DNA from 3 places in the Halomonas sp. KHS3 genome. Region 1 is predicted to be linked to each of the others. Evidence: predicted binding sites of a transcription regulator. Region 1 holds the regulator's gene; each other region holds the start of a gene.
What was found. The regulator FNR, encoded in region 1, switches genes on or off when oxygen is low (the NO sensors DNR and NnrR bind a similar motif). The targets are predictions, from matches to a motif close to TTGATNTANATCAA.
Positions count from the first base shown of each region.

Region 2: RO22_RS10235 (YfcC family protein) is a predicted target of FNR. The motif match lies at 2,137-2,150, and genes of this name have one in related genera.
Region 3: RO22_RS15910 (xanthine dehydrogenase family protein molybdopterin-binding subunit) is a predicted target of FNR. The motif match lies at 3,434-3,447, and genes of this name have one in related genera.

Region 1 is NZ_JWHY01000007.1:206,093-211,745, reverse strand. Features, by position in the region: gene RO22_RS16950 (DUF294 nucleotidyltransferase-like domain-containing protein) at 1-1,156, shown strand, start outside; gene RO22_RS16945 (DNA polymerase III subunit epsilon) at 1,162-1,815, shown strand; gene ttcA (tRNA 2-thiocytidine(32) synthetase TtcA) at 2,078-2,998, shown strand; gene fnr (fumarate/nitrate reduction transcriptional regulator Fnr) at 2,991-3,737, opposite strand; gene hemN (oxygen-independent coproporphyrinogen III oxidase) at 3,822-5,255, opposite strand; gene RO22_RS16925 (sulfite exporter TauE/SafE family protein) at 5,334-5,653, opposite strand, start outside.
Region 2 is NZ_JWHY01000003.1:291,247-296,899, reverse strand. Features, by position in the region: gene RO22_RS10240 (arginine deiminase) at 1-598, opposite strand, end outside; gene RO22_RS10235 (YfcC family protein) at 621-2,066, opposite strand; gene RO22_RS24430 (hypothetical protein) at 2,343-2,576, shown strand; gene RO22_RS10230 (sigma 54-interacting transcriptional regulator) at 2,718-3,587, shown strand; gene RO22_RS10225 (GNAT family N-acetyltransferase) at 3,866-4,330, shown strand; gene RO22_RS10220 (DUF523 domain-containing protein) at 4,401-4,907, shown strand; gene RO22_RS10215 (GNAT family N-acetyltransferase) at 4,931-5,356, shown strand; gene RO22_RS10210 (NAD(P)-dependent oxidoreductase) at 5,484-5,653, opposite strand, start outside.
Region 3 is NZ_JWHY01000006.1:227,543-233,195, reverse strand. Features, by position in the region: gene RO22_RS15920 (NTP transferase domain-containing protein) at 1-94, opposite strand, end outside; gene RO22_RS15915 (XdhC family protein) at 84-1,052, opposite strand; gene RO22_RS15910 (xanthine dehydrogenase family protein molybdopterin-binding subunit) at 1,052-3,322, opposite strand; gene RO22_RS15905 (MarR family winged helix-turn-helix transcriptional regulator) at 3,532-4,011, shown strand; gene RO22_RS15900 (N-carbamoylsarcosine amidohydrolase) at 4,056-4,721, opposite strand; gene RO22_RS15895 (Asp/Glu racemase) at 4,772-5,548, opposite strand; gene RO22_RS15890 (alpha/beta fold hydrolase) at 5,564-5,653, opposite strand, start outside.

The DNA.
Region 1 (5,653 bases):
CTTATTTGAAGTATTGGTGCTGATGACCCGCCATAAAGTGGCGCGGGTGGTAGTGATGGAGCAAAACGTCTTGAAAGGCGTTGTAGAGCTCACCGACGTGCTTAGCTACTTCTCAAGCCGCAGCTATGTGGTGAGCCTGCAGATCGAGCAGGCGACCAACTTAGAGTCGCTTTCAGCTGCCAGTCAGCGCACCCCGGAGCTGGTCAAAGCGCTGATGGCCCAGGGCGTTAAGCTGCGCTTTGCGATGGATCTGCTTGCGGCACTAAACGGCCGTATTATTAGCAAGGCCTGGGAGTTCACTGTCGATAAGCGCTATCACGAGCAGAGCTGCATGATGGTGATGGGCAGCGAAGGGCGCGGTGAGCAGATTCTAAAAACGGATCAGGATAACGGCTTGATTCTTGCCGATGAAACCCAGTGGCCTGATCTTGCCAGCCATATGCAAACGCTCACCGATACCCTGATTCAGCTTGGTTACCCGCCGTGCCCCGGCAACATTATGGTGTCTAACCCCGCGTGGGTGGCCACGGTATCCCAATGGAAAGGTAATATTGCCAAGTGGGCCAGGGAGCGTGATGGCGATAGCCTGATGAAGCTGGCCATTATGCTCGATGCTCATGGCGTGGCGGGCAACCCGAGCTTGCTTGAGAGCGTGCGCGATGAGCTGTTTGAACGCTGCTCGGGCGATGAGCTGCTGCTTTCCTATTTTGCCCGCACGGCGCTGCGCTTTTCGACGCCGCTGACGCTGTTTGGTTCGCTGAAAAAGCCTCAGCACGGTATCGATATCAAGAAAGGCGGTATTTTCCCTATCGTGCACGGTGTCCGCGCCATGGCGCTTGAGCGGCGCATCAAAGCCACCTCGACGTTTGATCGCTTGGATGCCCTGGTTACTGACGGCCGGTTGGATCGCCGTTTTGCCGATGACCTGGGCGAAGCGTTGGCGCTTTTTTCTGAGCTGCGCCTCAAGCAGCAGCTAAGTACGCTGGAAACTTCTGCGGATGCGAAAGAAACTAACGCCCAAAGCAGCAGACGCGCTAACCGTGTCGTGGTGCAGAACCTCTCTTCCCTGGAGCGCGACCTACTGCGCGAAGCGATGCATATTGTCAAAGACTTTAAGCAGCGGCTTTCCCACCGTTACCATTTGGAGTATTCGTGAGCGGAATGCGGCTGTTAGATCGACATGTGACGCTATTTAGCGGCTCGCTGCGCACCTTGTTAAGGCGTGAAAGTGACCGGCGTCGTTGTGCAGACTCCCCCTATGCCTGGCTGTTTCAGCCCTATATGGGCGAAGAGCTGGTGGCGCTCGCCTGCACCGCAACGCCCACGCAATCATCACCTGTGATCAGCGTGGCGGCAGTGGTGCTGAGCCATCAGCAGGTGCATACCAGCCGCGCTTTTGTGATCACCCTTGGCAGCGCGAAGCAGCCCGCGAGCGCAACGCTGCGCCGTCATCACTTGCTGTGCGAGGCGGGGGAGATACTGCCACCAAACAGTGATAACTTGAGCGCGCTAGTAGAATTTATCGGCAATCGGCCCATCGTTGGCTGGCAGTTAGAGAAGCGCATTGGAGCATTGAATGCACTACTCAGTAAGCGGCTGAATTTTGCCCTGCCCAACGCCCAGGTCGATGTGGCAAAACTGCATCAGCGCCAACTGCGCCGTTTGCACCCGGAGGTCGAAGCGCCCAGCAGCTTCGCCCAGGCGTTGGCATGCTGGCAAGTACCCGTCATGGGCATGCAGAGTGTGCTTGGAGAGGCCACCGCCAGCGCACTGCTGTATATGCGCCTGCAGCGTATTATGGCGCAGGTGGCATAGTAGTCTCTTTCGTCGTGGCGAGGACAGCTTTCCGCGAGGGCGCTGTGAACCCCTCCCTGGGCGCTACTTTTGTCATCCATGACAAAAGACCCTCGCTCCAAGCTGCCCTCGCACCGAGGTATGGTGCAGCGGTCAAAATAGTCACTTCCAATTGCGATATCTTGTGTGGCTACGTCTGATTAGTTGGGTCAGGCGGTGAGTGTTGTTAGAATAGTTATTACTTTTTTCTCTCACGCCTTCTACCCTCGGCAGTGCTTATACCATGCAAACTCTTGATCACTTTGATCCTGCTCACCTTGATACGGTTGGAGCCACCCCAGCTAACGCTGAGCACGACCAGCCTGAGCTGGCTGATGCGAAGCAGAAGCGTGAATTTAACAAGCTGCAAAAGCGTCTGCGCCGAGAAGTGGGCAATGCGATCATTGATTACCAAATGATCAATGAAGGTGATCGCGTAATGGTCTGCCTCTCCGGTGGAAAGGACAGCTACACGATGCTGGAGATTTTGCGCAATTTGCAGCGCAATGCGCCGGTCAATTTTTCGCTGGTAGCGGTCAATCTGGATCAAAAACAGCCGGGTTTTCCCGAGCACGTATTGCCTGCGTATCTGGATAAGCAGGGCGTGGAGTACCACATTGTCGAGCGCGATACTTACTCGGTGGTAAAAGAGAAAACCCCGGAAGGTAAAACCACCTGCGCGCTTTGTTCACGGCTGCGGCGCGGCTCGTTGTATGGCTTTGCCGAAGAGATTGGCGCCAATAAGATAGCCCTGGGCCATCACCGGGAAGATATTCTCGAAACGCTGTTTCTCAATATGTTCTTTGGCGGCAACCTGAAAGCGATGCCGCCAAAGCTGCTATCCGATGATGGGAAGAATATCGTTATTCGGCCGTTGGCCTACTGCAAAGAGGCGGATATCGCCGAGTTTTCGCGGCTGATGGCGTTTCCGATTATTCCCTGCAACCTGTGCGGTTCACAGCCTAATATGCAGCGTCAGGTGGTCAAAGAGATGCTTGCCGAGTGGGACAAAAAGTTTCCTGGCCGTCTGGAGAGCATGTTCAAGGCCGTCACCAACATTGCCCCTTCCCAGTTGGCCGACCGCAGCCTGTTCGATTTTGAAGGCCTTGAGGCCAAGCAAGCAGAGCTACTGGCGGGGCGTATCCAAGCCTTTAACGTCAGCTAACTGTTTGCTCTTCCTCTTCGGCGAGGGTAATCAAGCGCGGCATATCGAGAATGTTGACCTCTCGCCCTGAGACCGCCACCACACTCTGCTGCTGAAAGCGGCTTAGTATGCGGCTGACCGTTTCCACCGCTAAGCCCAGGTAGTTGCCGATATCAGCCCTGGGCATTGAGAGGCGAAAGCTGTAAGGCGAGTAGCCCCGGCGACGAAAACGATCTGAGAGGGTAATCAAAAAACTTGCCAGCCGCTGATCGGCGGTTTTACGCGAAAGTAGCCGCATCATACGCCGGTCATCGCGCAACTCTTTGCTCATGCTGCGATAAAGCTGGCCACGCAGTTCGGGCAGCTCCTCCGAGAGTAAGTCCAGGCGGTCAAAAGGAATCTCGCAGACGGTGGTCGTTTCCAGGGCGATAACGCTACCGGGGTAATGCTCTTCGTCAATGCCATCCAACCCCACCAATTCACTGGGCAGGTAGAAATTGGTCAACTGCTCGCTGCCGTTACCTTCGGCGGTGATCTGTTTCAAACTGCCCGAACGGACTGCGTAAACGCTGGTAAAGGTGTCGCCCTGACGAAACAGCGGTTCGCCTTTTTTCAGCGGCGCGCGACGACGAATAATGGCGTCAAACTGCCCCACGTCGTCCAGCTCAAGGGCAAGTGGCAGGCACAGTGAGCTCAAACTGCAGGTTTGGCAGCGAGCTTCATGGAGTAGCGAGCGCCGACGGCTCATGGGTTCCAACATGCTTTGCTCCTTGAGAGGGTCCCGCTTATCAATTAGAAAATCCTTACTTATTATAGTCGCTTTAGCATGCCTGCAATAAGGTGATTAAACAATCTTAGAATACTGTTGTCCCGTTTGCCCGGAAAGATGGGTATCAAACGCCATTGCTATATGGCGAATCAGCAGTCGACCCATTGGCGTTGCGTTAAGCTGGTCGCCGCTGCGTGCCAGCAGGCCATCTTGCTCGGCGCTTTGCAGGCGCTCAAGCGCAGGCGCAAAGTAGCGGGGGGCATCAATGTTCCAGCGCTGGCTAACGGCGGTCAGATCAATGCCCATATCGCACATCAGCCGCTCAATCACATCCCGGCGGATCAGGTCGTCATCACTTAAGCGTATGCCACGCACGGTGGCAAGCTGCCCCTGATCCAGCGCCGCTTCGTAGCGGGCCAGATCGCTAGGATTCTGCGCATAGACGTCATCAATACGGGAAATCGCCGATACGCCAAGCCCGATTAAGTCGCACTGAGCATGGCTGGAGTAGCCCTGGAAGTTGCGCTGCAGCGAGCCTTCGCGCTGGGCAATAGCCAGGCTATCGTCAGGGCGGGCAAAGTGATCCATACCGATATGCACATAGCCAGCTGCGGTGAGCATTTCGATGGTGGTGCGCAGAATCGCTAGCTTCTCTTCTCCGCCTGGCAAGTCATCGACATTAATGCGCCGCTGCGGGGCAAAACGCTCGGGCATATGCGCGTAATTAAACACAGAAAGGCGCGCCGGGTTGAGCTCGATCACCTGGCGTAGGGTGTTGGCAAAGCTCTTTTCAGTCTGAAATGGCAAGCCATAAATTAGGTCGAGATTGAGCGAGCGAAAGCCCAGGCGATGCGCCTCCTCCATCAGCGTTTCGGTAAGTACCCGAGGCTGAATACGGTTAATCGCTTTCTGCACCAGCGGGCTTAAATCCTGCACGCCCAGGCTGATGCGATTAAAGCCGAGGGATTCGAGATGGCGCAGCGTAAACACATCCGCTTCGCGAGGATCTATTTCAATTGCGTAATCGCGATCAGCAGACGATGAAAGACCAAAACGTGCATCCAGTCGATCAATCAGGTCGCCCATCTGGTTCAAACTGAGAAATGTCGGCGTGCCGCCGCCCCAATGCAACTGCTCCACCGGTCGTGATGTATCCAAGTGGCGTGCGGTCAGCACCATTTCACGGTCAAGCCGGGCTATATAGGGCTCGGCAAGGGCAGTGTTTTTGGTAGCGATTTTATTACACGCGCAGTAGAAGCAGATCTTGCGGCAGAAGGGCACATGAACGTACAGAGAGAGCGGACGCTTACTGGCATTGCTACGCTCCAATGCCTGGGTCAGGTCGCCAGGGGTAAATTGGTCGTGAAACGACAGCGCCGTGGGGTAGGAGGTGTAGCGTGGGCCGTTGGTGTCGTAGCGACGCAGTAACGCTTCGTCCCACACCGGCTGCATAGGGGCTGCGGCAGCAGCGGGTGCAAGAGGTAAGGCAGCAGGGGTATGAACGGGCATGAAGGGGCGCTCCGACGTTAGGAAATGCCGCTAGCCTAACCCGTGGTTAGGAGGTAAATGTTGAGCCACGTCATGCTATTAGAGGTTGTGTACCGAAAGCGTCCACAGTTGCCACAGTGCAAAAGCGATAATTGTCAGCGCTGCCACGCTGCGGGTCGCGGGGTGACGTATCAAATGGCTGAGCTGGCGGGCAGCCAGGCCAGTGGCAAGCAGCGCAGGTAGGGTGCCAAGCCCAAAGGCGCCCATGAGTAGAGCGCCCTGAAGCGGGTCGGCAATCGCTAAGCTCCAGGCCAACATGGAGTAGACCAACCCGCAGGGGAGCCAGCCCCAGAGCGCTCCCAGGGCGAAGGCTTGGGGAATATGCACTACGGGCATCAAGCGACGCCCCACGGGTTCGA
Region 2 (5,653 bases), on a different contig from region 1:
CCTTGCCGGCAAACTTCGGATGGAAACGGTAGATCGCGCTCATTAGCAGCGTCTCTGGTTTGCGCGCAGCCCAGTACATAGGGTTCAGGGTGACACCGTCATAAATCCAGGCGCTGTTATCCCGGGTGAACAGTAAGTTGGGCAGTGGCGGCAGCACAAAGCCGTGAGGCCCCAGATGGTTACCGAACAGCCCTGAAGGGTCGAAAGGCAGGTCTCCTACTTCCAAACCACCAATGAGAAATTTCGCCAGCGTATTACCCGGCAGTTCGTTCATCCATGCGCGAAGGTCGGATACCATGCCTACCCCGATATGATTCCAGGTAATACGGTGGTCTAGAACCCAGGTACGTGCTTCGGGAATATCAAGCGTTGTCGCCAGCAGGTCGTTAACGTCCAGAACCTCCACACCCCGTTCACGCATTACCTCGGCGAATACGTCATGGTCTTTCTGTGCCTGCTTGACCCAGAAGACATCGTCGAACAATAACGCATCGCAGTTGGAGGGAGTCAGTCTTCTATGGGCTAGCCCAGGGCGGCAGACGATAACTTGCCGTAAAGTCCCAGTTTCCGAGTGAACGCCCAAAGTGTGTTCTGACATGTCGCATACTCCTTTGCCCTGGTTATAGAAATGCACCAATGCTAATAACTGCACTGATAAAAACAGTCAAAATAAGAAGGAGAGGCCAGATAAATACTAGCCAACGGTCATAAGAGATACGGCCTATCGCTAGGCCACCGACCACTACGGCAAAGGTCGGGTTTATCAGATTAACCAGGCCGTTGGCTGATTGGTAAGCAGTTACCACCAAGTCACGTCCCACGTCAGCAAAGTCGCCCAAGGGCGCTAAAATAGGCATGGATAGTACGGCAAGTCCGGATGAGGAGGGTACGAAGAAACTCATTCCTACCTCGATCCAGAACATCAAATTGATAAAGGTTAGTTCAGGCAATCCACCTAATGTACTTTCGGCGCTATGCAAGATGGTATCGGCAATCATGCCTTGTTCCATGATCACCACGATGCCGCGTGCCAGACCAACGACCAGGGCTACGCCGAGCAGATCGCGGGCGCCGTCGACAAAACTACTGGTCAGCTTTTTCTCGCCCAGCCGAGCGATGATGCCGATCACAATGGCGGAACCAAAGAAAAGTGCGCCCATCCTAGCCATCCACCAGCCTTGGGACGAGACGCCCCAAATCATCGCAATGAAGGTCAGAGCAAAAATAACAAGGGTAATTTTCTGAGTGCCTGAAAGATCAAAATTTTCCAGCTCGTCGTGTCCCTGTAGAAAGAGTTTGCGGTGTGCATTCTGTTGTCTGGCCACAACGGAGCGAGCAGGATCCAACTTAATGCGTTTGGCGTAGCGCATCACGTAGACTGAACAAATCACCAGCCCGCCAATCAGCAGCACCAGCCGAAGTACAATTCCATCTGTAAAAGGAATATCCGCTGCGTTAGAGGCAATGACAGTAGCGAAGGGGTTGATGGTGGAGCCCAGCACACCAATACCAGCGCCGATCAGAATCACGGCGACTCCTGTGATCGCATCATAGCCAGCAGCGATGATGATGGGGATTAGAATGGCATAGAAGGCCAGAGTCTCTTCTGCCATGCCGTAGGTGGTGCCTCCAAGGGCAAACAGCGTCATCAGGATGGGGATCATCCAGATCTCTCGGCCTTCCAGCCGATGCATCACGTTACGTATCCCCGTGTCGATTGCGCCGGTAGCATTGATAACGCCTAAGAAGCCACCCAAAAACAGCACAAATAAGGCAACGTCGATGGCATTGGCGGCATAGCTGTCGGGATCATAGAAACCCGCCGTGGGGGCCAGCATGATGTCCACAAAACCTTGAGGGTTTGAATCAACCGTTACATAGGTGCCAGGTACTGCAATTTCGCGTCCGACCTCTTCGTTCATCGTACGTTCGTATTGCCCGGCAGGAATGATCCAGGTCAGCGCCGCTACAAGAATAATTAGCAGGAAGAGAATTGAGTAGGCTGTAGGGAACCGTGTCGCTAGATCCTCTTCAGGCTTTGATGGAGTGAGCTTTTCATCTGACATGCGTTGTCTCCGACCTATGGTTAAGGAGCAATCAACTATATTCAGTGTAGTCCCATTACAATGGCTTGAATTGATTTAGATCAATCACGCAAAAGTGCATGCAGATGCAGCTAATAAATGGCGAAAAATTTAATTGGTCGAGCCGTGCTTGCTGCTGTAACTGGTAATGCAGATTTTGAGCTTTGGTATGTTCTGAAGACGAGCTGGTAAGTTTTTCGTAGCTTTAACTATTATTATCTTTTACGTTTTTACTTCCTGGCTAGGCGATTCACGGGATTGAACGATACGACAATCGCGCTTTCACGCAGCGGGAAAGTGCTGTACGCGACTGACCGAGCGCTAAGGGGTCTTCGTCATCGATGCCCCCGCTTGCTGGACAGTCAGAATGGTAGGTTGGATCTCGGCCAAGACGGCATCAGGATGACCTCAGTGAGTTTCACTGAATTCATCGAAAAAGTGATTCCCGGCGTGCGCTGTGAGCCAGTGATGGAGCAGAAGCTGATCGGCTAATTCTCATTCTGCCCAATGCCTCTCCAGCGGCGCCTGCCAAGAGGTTGATCCAGCCGCAACGGAGCATCGGTTTCGAAGATATCATCGGCGAAAGTCACATCATGCTGGAAACTTGTGTGACCGCACGAAAGATGGCGCAGAGTGGTGCCCCCCATCCTGATCGAGGGCGAGACGCGGGTAGGCAAGGAGCTGTTCGCGCGTGCTATCCACAACGAATTGCCACGCTCGGGTTCGTTCGTCCCGATTAACTGTGGCGCGATGTCCCGTGAATTGATGGCCAGTGAGCTGTTCGGTTATGAAAAGGGGGCTTTTACCGGTGCGGATCGCTCGTCTGCCGGCAAGATCGAGGTGGCAGATTGTGGCACTCTATGCCTTGACGAAATCGGCGAATTGCCGCCCGGTATGCAGCCGTATCTGTTACGGGTACTGGACGACGGTATCGTCTACCGTATCGGCAGCCATCAGGAAAAGCGGGTAGCCATCGGTCTGGTATCGATGACCAACCGCAACCTGGCCAATGAAGTGGAAAAGGGCACCTTTCGTCAGGATCTGTTTTATCGCATTGCTACGCTGCGCTTGAGGGTTCCGCCTCTGCGCGAGCGGGGAGACGACGTGCTGTTGATCGCCGAGCAGCTGTGCAGAACGCTTGCCATGCAACGGGGAACAACCCCCGTTTCACTGTCGAGCGAGGCCCAGGACTGCTTGAGTCATTACCATTGGCCCGGAAACGTGCGCGAGCTGCGCAATGTTCTGGAAATGTCGATGCTAATGGCTTCGGGGAAATGCATTGAATGGCACGACTTACCCGAGGAGGTTCGTATGAACCAAGAGGCCCCTTCAGCGACGAATAGGCTAGAATATACGTCGACTTCTGATCTCAGGACAACGGAAGAGCTTCTCATCAAAGAAACAATAGCGCGCCAAGGAGGTAACTTGACCCAAGCGGCAAAGCAACTCGGCATTGCCCGATCCACGCTCTACAGCCGGTTGGCTAAAGAGGCGAAACGGTAGCGGTAGTAGCCCTGATTTGACGAAGCCACATTACCAGATTCGTTTGATAATAGACGCTCTTTATCTTCCCGGTGTGAACTCGTTCTAACCGCCAGCTTGCTTTGTTTTATGCGCCCAGAAGAGAGCAATGCAACAATATATGTTGACTTTTAGTGGATGAAGAAGGCATTGCAATGGTGCGTCATTGGCGGCAAACGCGATAAGTCCAAAGCATTAAACGCTACCGCTGTGATCTCTTGGATGTTCGACAATCACAATACCATCGAGATTATGCCGATATGCCCTTAATCGACATCCGCACTGCACTCGTAACCGATTTGACAGACATTCAGTCCTGCGCTCGTTTGGCCTATTCAAAGTACATCAGTCGCATTGGTCGTGAACCTGCGCCCATGCATGCAGACTACGCAAGCCTAGTCGGCTACGGCTACATAGATGTTGCTATCCTTGATTCACATTTTGTGGGCTATGTTGTGTTCTACCCCGAAGGCGATCATTTTCACCTCGAAAACGTTGCCATACTACCCGAGTATGGTGGCCTCGGCATTGGGAAGCGATTGATCGATCACGTGGAATGTTCAGCCGAGGAAAAGGGATACGAAGCCGTGGAACTTTATACGAATGAAGCCATGATAGAAAATCTCGCCATGTACCCCAAACTAGGATACGTCAGGGGCGAGTGTCGGCATGAAGCGGGGTTTAATCGAGTGTATTTCCGAAAGCAGCTAAAGTTAAATGGCTGACAAGAAGAGCTTTCCTAGTTGGGTCGATTCAGTTAAAACGTCACTCTTGAGTTCATCACCGTATTGGAGATTGGAGATTGGTGATTTGAGAAAAGTATTAATGAGCGCCTGTCTCTTGGGTAAACAGGTTCGCTATGATGGTGGCGCCCTTTCCGTGGATGATCAGATCGTTGAGCAGTGGCGTTCTGAAGGCCGAATCGTTTCTGTTTGCCCCGAAGTTGAGGCGGGGATGAGTATTCCCAGGCCGCCCGCGGAGATTTTCCAAGGCAGTGGTAAGGGTGTTTTAAACGGTGAGGTCGATGTTATCGAAAACGATGGAGGCAAGGTGACCAATGAATTTTTAGCAGGTGCCTCTATCGCTTTGAACCTGTGCCGTAAATTCGCTATCGATATCGCAGTGCTTGCTGAGTTCAGTCCTTCATGCGGAAGCACCGCTATTTATGACGGCAGTTTCTCTGGTAAAAAAGTACCGGGTATGGGAGTAACAGCCGCACTGCTTCGGGAACATGGTGTGCACGTGTTTAGTCAGTATGAAATAGCCCAAGCTAACACTGCACTTCTTGCTACAAGTTCGTGAAAGCAGCATTAGGATATCGAGATATGACGCCTATTATTCGGTCTACTAACGACAAGGCGTTCGCGGAAAAATTAATTCGCCAAAATATGTCTGCTTACTACGAACAGTTGGATATGCGCTGGAATACAGCCCTGTTTGATAAACAATGGGATGAGTTAGACAGTTACGAATTAGTTATTAACGCTAGCCCAGTAGGGTTGTTATGCATAAATCACGATGAAGCCGCTTACTATATTCGAGAGCTACAAATTGATCAGAAGTGGCAGCGCCAAGGCTTAGGTACAGCGGCAATCCGCCACACGAAGGAAATCGCCCAACAGTCGGGCATCCGCTTACTTCGGCTGCGTGTGTTTTGTATCAACCCAGCAATAGCGCTATACGAGCGTATGGGGTTTCGCGTGCGTAAAACAGAGGGTGGGACTCACTATATGGAGCGGAGCATACTCTAACCCGTTAAATTAATGGGGCTTTACTGTTAAGTACTACAAGAGATTGCGCCGGTGCTGCTGCTGGAACCTACCGACGCTCGCTTTACTTTTTTAGGTTGGATGACGGGGTAGTTTGCCGATTTTTGTATTAATAACCTACCGTAAAGGCTTTCTGAATATGCTGGGGCGTCTCTGCTTCATCAAGCATCGCTACCGCGAAATCCTCCATTGAAATGCGAGATTCTCCGTTATTGTCCACGACGAGGGTATCGGTGCCAAGACGATATCGTCCCGTACGCTCTCCAGGCATGAGCATGG
Region 3 (5,653 bases), on a different contig from region 1:
CCCCATTGCCTAACTTGGCGACTCTTTTATCGCTGCCAAAGCGGCTTGATTGCCCTGCCGCCATCACGATGACTATGATATCGCTACAAGGCATGGCGTTCTTTTCCGCGAGAGAGGCGAGCAATATCGGCCATCACGGCTAGCGCAATTTCAGCCGGTGTTTTGCTACCCAGATTAAGCCCAATGGGCATGGCAATTCTTGCTACTTGGCTTTCCGTCAGGCCGCCAGAACGTAGCAGTCGTTCGGCACGCTGCTGTGATGTCTGCTGAGAGCCCATAACGCCAATGTAAAAGGCTTCCGTTCGGACGGCTTCGATCATCGCTAAATCATCGATACGCGGGTCATGGGTCAAGGCCACAACGGCGGTATTGGCATGGCAACCGCCAGAGGCAATAAACACTGAGGGCAGTACCGCCTGCACCTCCACTCCGGCGACAGCAAAATTTTGCCTAGGCTCGTCTCTGGGGTCGCAGACAATCACTTCAAAACCAAGCGTTTGGGCAAACAGCGCACAGGGCGCAGAGACTGAAGAGATCCCCGCGATAATCAGCCGTAGCGCAGGGCCTATGCGAATATTGACGCTATCTGTATCGAAAGTAACGGTGGGCTCGGTGTTATTCGATGGGTTAAAGCGCTTGCCGCTGCCATCCAGTGTGATACAGCGGGTTAGCGGTTGGCGACCCAGTAGCGTGGCATGCATCACTTCTAGGTGAGTGAGGTTTTCGGTGTTGGGCGCTAGCCGTTCAACCAACACTTCAAGGCGACCACCGCAGGGTAAACGAATATTCGCTGAACCAGCGTCACCGCCATAGCGCACCCGTTGAACCGGTTCGTTAAACTCACCCTTTTGAAGCCTTGCGATAAAGTCTTCTTCGACACAGCCACCTGACAGTGACCCCAGATAGTCGCCTGTCGAACATGCGACCAGCATGGCACCCGGCTCCCGGGGGGCCGAGCCAAAAGTTTTCAGAACTGTGCATAGCCAAACGGTCAGCCCCTGGTTGGCCCATTTCAACGCACGTTCGATAACCTGTAGATCAAGATGGTGCATTAAATCGCCGCCTCCATGGGGAGTCGAAGGGCGGCTTTCAGTGCATCGCGAATGGTGTCAGGGGTAAAAGGGGGATGGGTAAAGCGTACCCCCGTGGCATCAAAAAGCGCGTTGGCAATCGCGGGAGCGCCGGGCAGTGAGGCGGACTCCCCAACACCGAGTGGGGGCAGTTCAGGGCGATCAAGCAGCATGACGTCGATGGGAGGCAGCTCCGAGAAACGCAGAATAGGGTAGCCGCCCCACTCTCTGCTGGTTGGTAAACCATCCTCAAAGGTTACCCGCTCCTTTAAAGTGCGGCTGAGCATCTGGATCACATTACCATGCACCTGATGGCGAACGCCGGCGGGGTTCACCATCAGGCCCGCATCCTGACCTACATATAGGTTCTCGACGACAACCCGTCCACTCTTCACATTGACTTTAAGCTCAATCACCCAGGCGGCGAGCGCGGCACCAAAGCCGGGAAATTTACTATGTACGTACTGGGCGTAAGCGAATCCTCGGCCGTAGCGCCACTCGCCATCGCTACTCGGATTGGTGTTAGCGGTGCAGGGTTTCCAGTTCGCACGTTCGGCTAACGCTTCGACAAGCTCGCAGGCGCGGTTATCGGCTAAGTAGCGCAACCGATAGGCGACAGGATCTTCACCCGCCAAGTAGGCGAGTTCATCAATATAGCTTTCGTGGGCGAAAGTGCTGGGCAGCGCCGAGACACCACGCAGCCAGGAGGCGCGCACCAGGGGCGGGACGTCGTCGCACACTATTTGGCGATGAGGGTAGCGGTAGGGCGGCACCGATGTTCGATCCCCCATTTCAAAGGGGATATCAATCGGTGGGGCAGCACCGGTCAGCAGTAGTGCCAGGGTGGGCGCACTGTTAGAGGGGTAGCGCGTATTAAAGCGATAGCCTGCTGGGCTGCCATCTGCGTTTAAGCCGCCCTGAATGGCCATATACTGAGCAGCCCCTTTAGGCTCCCAGGTGTGCTCCTGCTCACGGGTTAGTTGTACACGAACAGGTCGACCCACCGCCTGAGAGAGTAGCACTGCATCCGCGCCAACGTCGTCGGCGCAGTTGCGGCCATAGCAGCCTGATGTTTCCATGCGGGTAATGGTGATAACGCCTTCGTCCAAACCGGTAAGGCGGGCGAGGTCGGCGCGCAGGCTGTGTGGATTTTGGGTGCCCGACCATACGTGAAGGCCATCTTCGTTGGCATCGGCGACAGAGCACGAAGGGCCGATGGAGCCATGCAGCTGGAATGGCCACACATAATGACGATTGAGCGGATGCTGTGCGGCAGCCAGAGCGTTATCGAGATCACCCTCTTCGAGGAGTATGCGCTGCTTGCTGGGCAGGTCGAGCAGTGCTTGCTCTATGTTGTCCAACTGAGGCAAGCCTTCGATTGGGCGCCACTGGATCTTTAGCTGTTTGGCTGCGGCAGCAGCCTGCTCTTCACGCTCGGCCACCACGCCAACAAAGTCACCGACCACCACGACACTTACCACACCTGGCAAATGCGCCACAGAGCTTTCATCTACCGCGATTAAACTGTTGCCAATAAAGTCGCCGCTATCATGGCCTACATAAGGCGGGCGAATCACTCGCCCATGCAGCATGTTGGGCAGGCGTAGGTCGTGGATAAAAGTCAATTGCCCGGTGGCCTTGGCGGGTATATCCACGCGGGAGGTCGATTGGCCGACCAGGGTATAATGGCTGACCGGCTTAAGCGGCACCTCATCGGCAAGCTTTAATGCATGACGGGTGCCCCGCAGCAACTCCCCAAAGCTAACGGGTGAGCGGTTATTATCACTTGGCGTAATAGCGCCGTTCTGGCAGCTAAGTAGTGAGCGCTCAGTGTCAAAGTGCTTTGCTGCCAGGGTTAATAGGTACTCCCGCGCCTGTGCCGCAGCTCGGCGTAAAGGCTCGGCAGTGATCTGAATCGATGCACTGGCTATGGTGGGGCCTTGGTTGGGGGCTTCAACGGAGTTGCCCAGCACCATGGTGACGCTGTCGAACGCGACGCTGAGCTCTTCTGCAACAATTTGAGCGAGCGCCGTGCGTATGCCCGTGCCCAGGTCTACGTGGCCGTTGAAAGCCACGATATGACTATCGCTCAGTACGGCAATGAATATCTCAGGCTCATGTGGGGTGAAGTTTGAGTGTGTACCTGGCTGTCCGGGCGCGGGCTTGGGGGGTGTAACCGGGTCGCGATAGATCACCAGAACATCAGACCCATACAGCAGTGACTCTCTTGTATAGTCTGATTTATCAGCCATGTCTGCCTCCCACGCTCGCGTTTACGATGATCAGTGCGGATGAATTTTAGGTGATGAAAGAGCGATAACTAAGGTAAAATTATAGCGTGTACGCCATAAAAGCATGATGAATTGATCCAGCGCAAGGAGTATTTCATACGTTGATGCATCATTTTGTTAACCAGTGCCATACTCGATACACGACGTCGCCAATAGATTAAGGATATGGAATGACAACGGATAGTGCGTTCAAACACTCGTCTTCCGGCGAGCACTCTACGCCTTCAGAGCAAGGGTATGATTTTTCTGAGCAAGTAGGGCATCTACTGCGTAAAGCCTACCAGCGGCATACGGCTATTTTTCAGCGCTACAGCAGCGATAAACAGCTCACGGCCATTCAATTTGTAACGCTATGCACGGTGATGGAGCGCGGCCCCAGCTCGTTAACCGATATCGTCAACGCCACGGCGATTGATCCCGCCACTATCCGTGGCGTCATTAAACGTCTTAAAGCGCGGGGGTGGATCTCGCTAACCACCGACCCCAATGATCAACGCAAAGTCATGGTCGTGATCACTGAGGCCGGGGAGACATTAGTCGAGGCTATGGTGCCCAGTGCCAAGCAAATTAGCGATCAGACCATGAAAAATCTCAACCCGGCAGAGCGGGTTGCCTTAATGCATCTGCTGGAAAAAATGAACGCGGACTGATGACTCAACAGAGACGTCCGCTTCACCTGCGTTTTCGGATACTCCTAACGCTTCATTAAGTATCCCAGTGTTTCATCCAGTCCAATCACATCGCCATATTTGCTATCGATATCAAACAGGTTAGCTTCATGGGGCGCGGGGTGACGGTCACCCACGCAGTCACGCACGACCATCACCCGAAAGCCGTGCTGTACTCCATCAACGGCGGTGGCGCGAATGCAGCCGCTGGTGGAGCAGCCGGTGATGATCAGCGTATCGATACCCATGGCGACCAGCGTGGAGGCGAGCGAGGTGCCAAAGAACGCGCTGGCATACTGCTTGGTCATTACCAGCTCATCTTCACGGGGGGCCACCTCGGGGCAGAACTCGGCGTAAGGGTTGCCCGCCACCATCGCCCGCATGACCGGCGCCTTCTTGACCCAAATGCCGCCATCGATTTGATCCGGGGCGTGATAAAGGATGTTGGTGTGGATAACAGGCGTGCCAGTGCGCCGTGCGGTATTGAGTAGCGGCGGCATATTGGCCACCGCATCCACCACGCCCTGGGCAAATAGCGGCGAACCCGTCGTGGTGTAGCCTTGCATAAAATCAACCACCAGCAGCGCGGGCCTTTTGCCAAAACCGATGCGTCCATCCCACACGCCTCGGTAGTTGTCCGTGGCAGTGTTATCGCTAACGCCATCGCTGTTATCAGTCGTGTGTGGCGACATGGTCGTCTCCTTAATCAGCACTCTATATCGTTAATAAGTACCTGATCTTGTTAGTAAGCCCCTGACAAGAGGGCGCCCGCGCCCGGTACGATGGGCTCCAGGTCGAGTGCCTTGAGCATGGCATAGGTGGTCGCGATAGCTGCGGTAACTACCGGTTTGCCGGTCAAGGCTTCGACCTTGGCGACGGCCGGTAGCGATGGCATTTGTACACAGGCTGACAAGACGATAGCGTCCACGTTACTTAAATCGAGACTGGCGATGATCTCGGGAAGATTGGCCGGATCGTGGCGAGCGACATCCAGGTTATTAGGAATCTCAAGCGCGCGGTAGTCGAGCACATCGATCCCTTCCTGACGGATGTAGTCCACCACCATTTCGGTCAGCGGCTTCATGTAGGGGGCCACTACCACCACGCGCTTGGCTTTCATCACACCCAGGGCATCAACCAGAGCACCGGCGCTGGTGACCACCGGCGTGTCGCAGCCGTTCTCTTCGGTGCGGCTGCGCAGACGCTTTTGCGACTCTCGGTGGTAGCCGGGCCCCATCGCCATAATGGCAACCAGGCAGGCATACCCCATCACATCCACCGCTGCATCAGAAAGCTCCAGGGCGCAGCGATCCGACTCTGCATCCATGGCAGCCAGTTCGTCCTTGCTGACGTTCTTCATGCGCATGCGGCTGGAGTGAAAGGTAAAGCGTTCCGGGCGGATTAACTGCCGCGCCGTAAGCATGGCGGGTATTTCGGTCTCCATGGTGATATTGGAGCTGGGGACGATCTGGCCGATACGGTAGCTTTTGATCTCGTTCTTTATATAGTTGCTGGTCATGGTATTTGGCCTCTCTTAGAGCTCGCTGCCCAGGAAGTCTTCAAACGCGGCAAAAAAACCGTCGAAGTCATCCCAGGGAATCATGTGACCCGCTTGTTCCGCGGT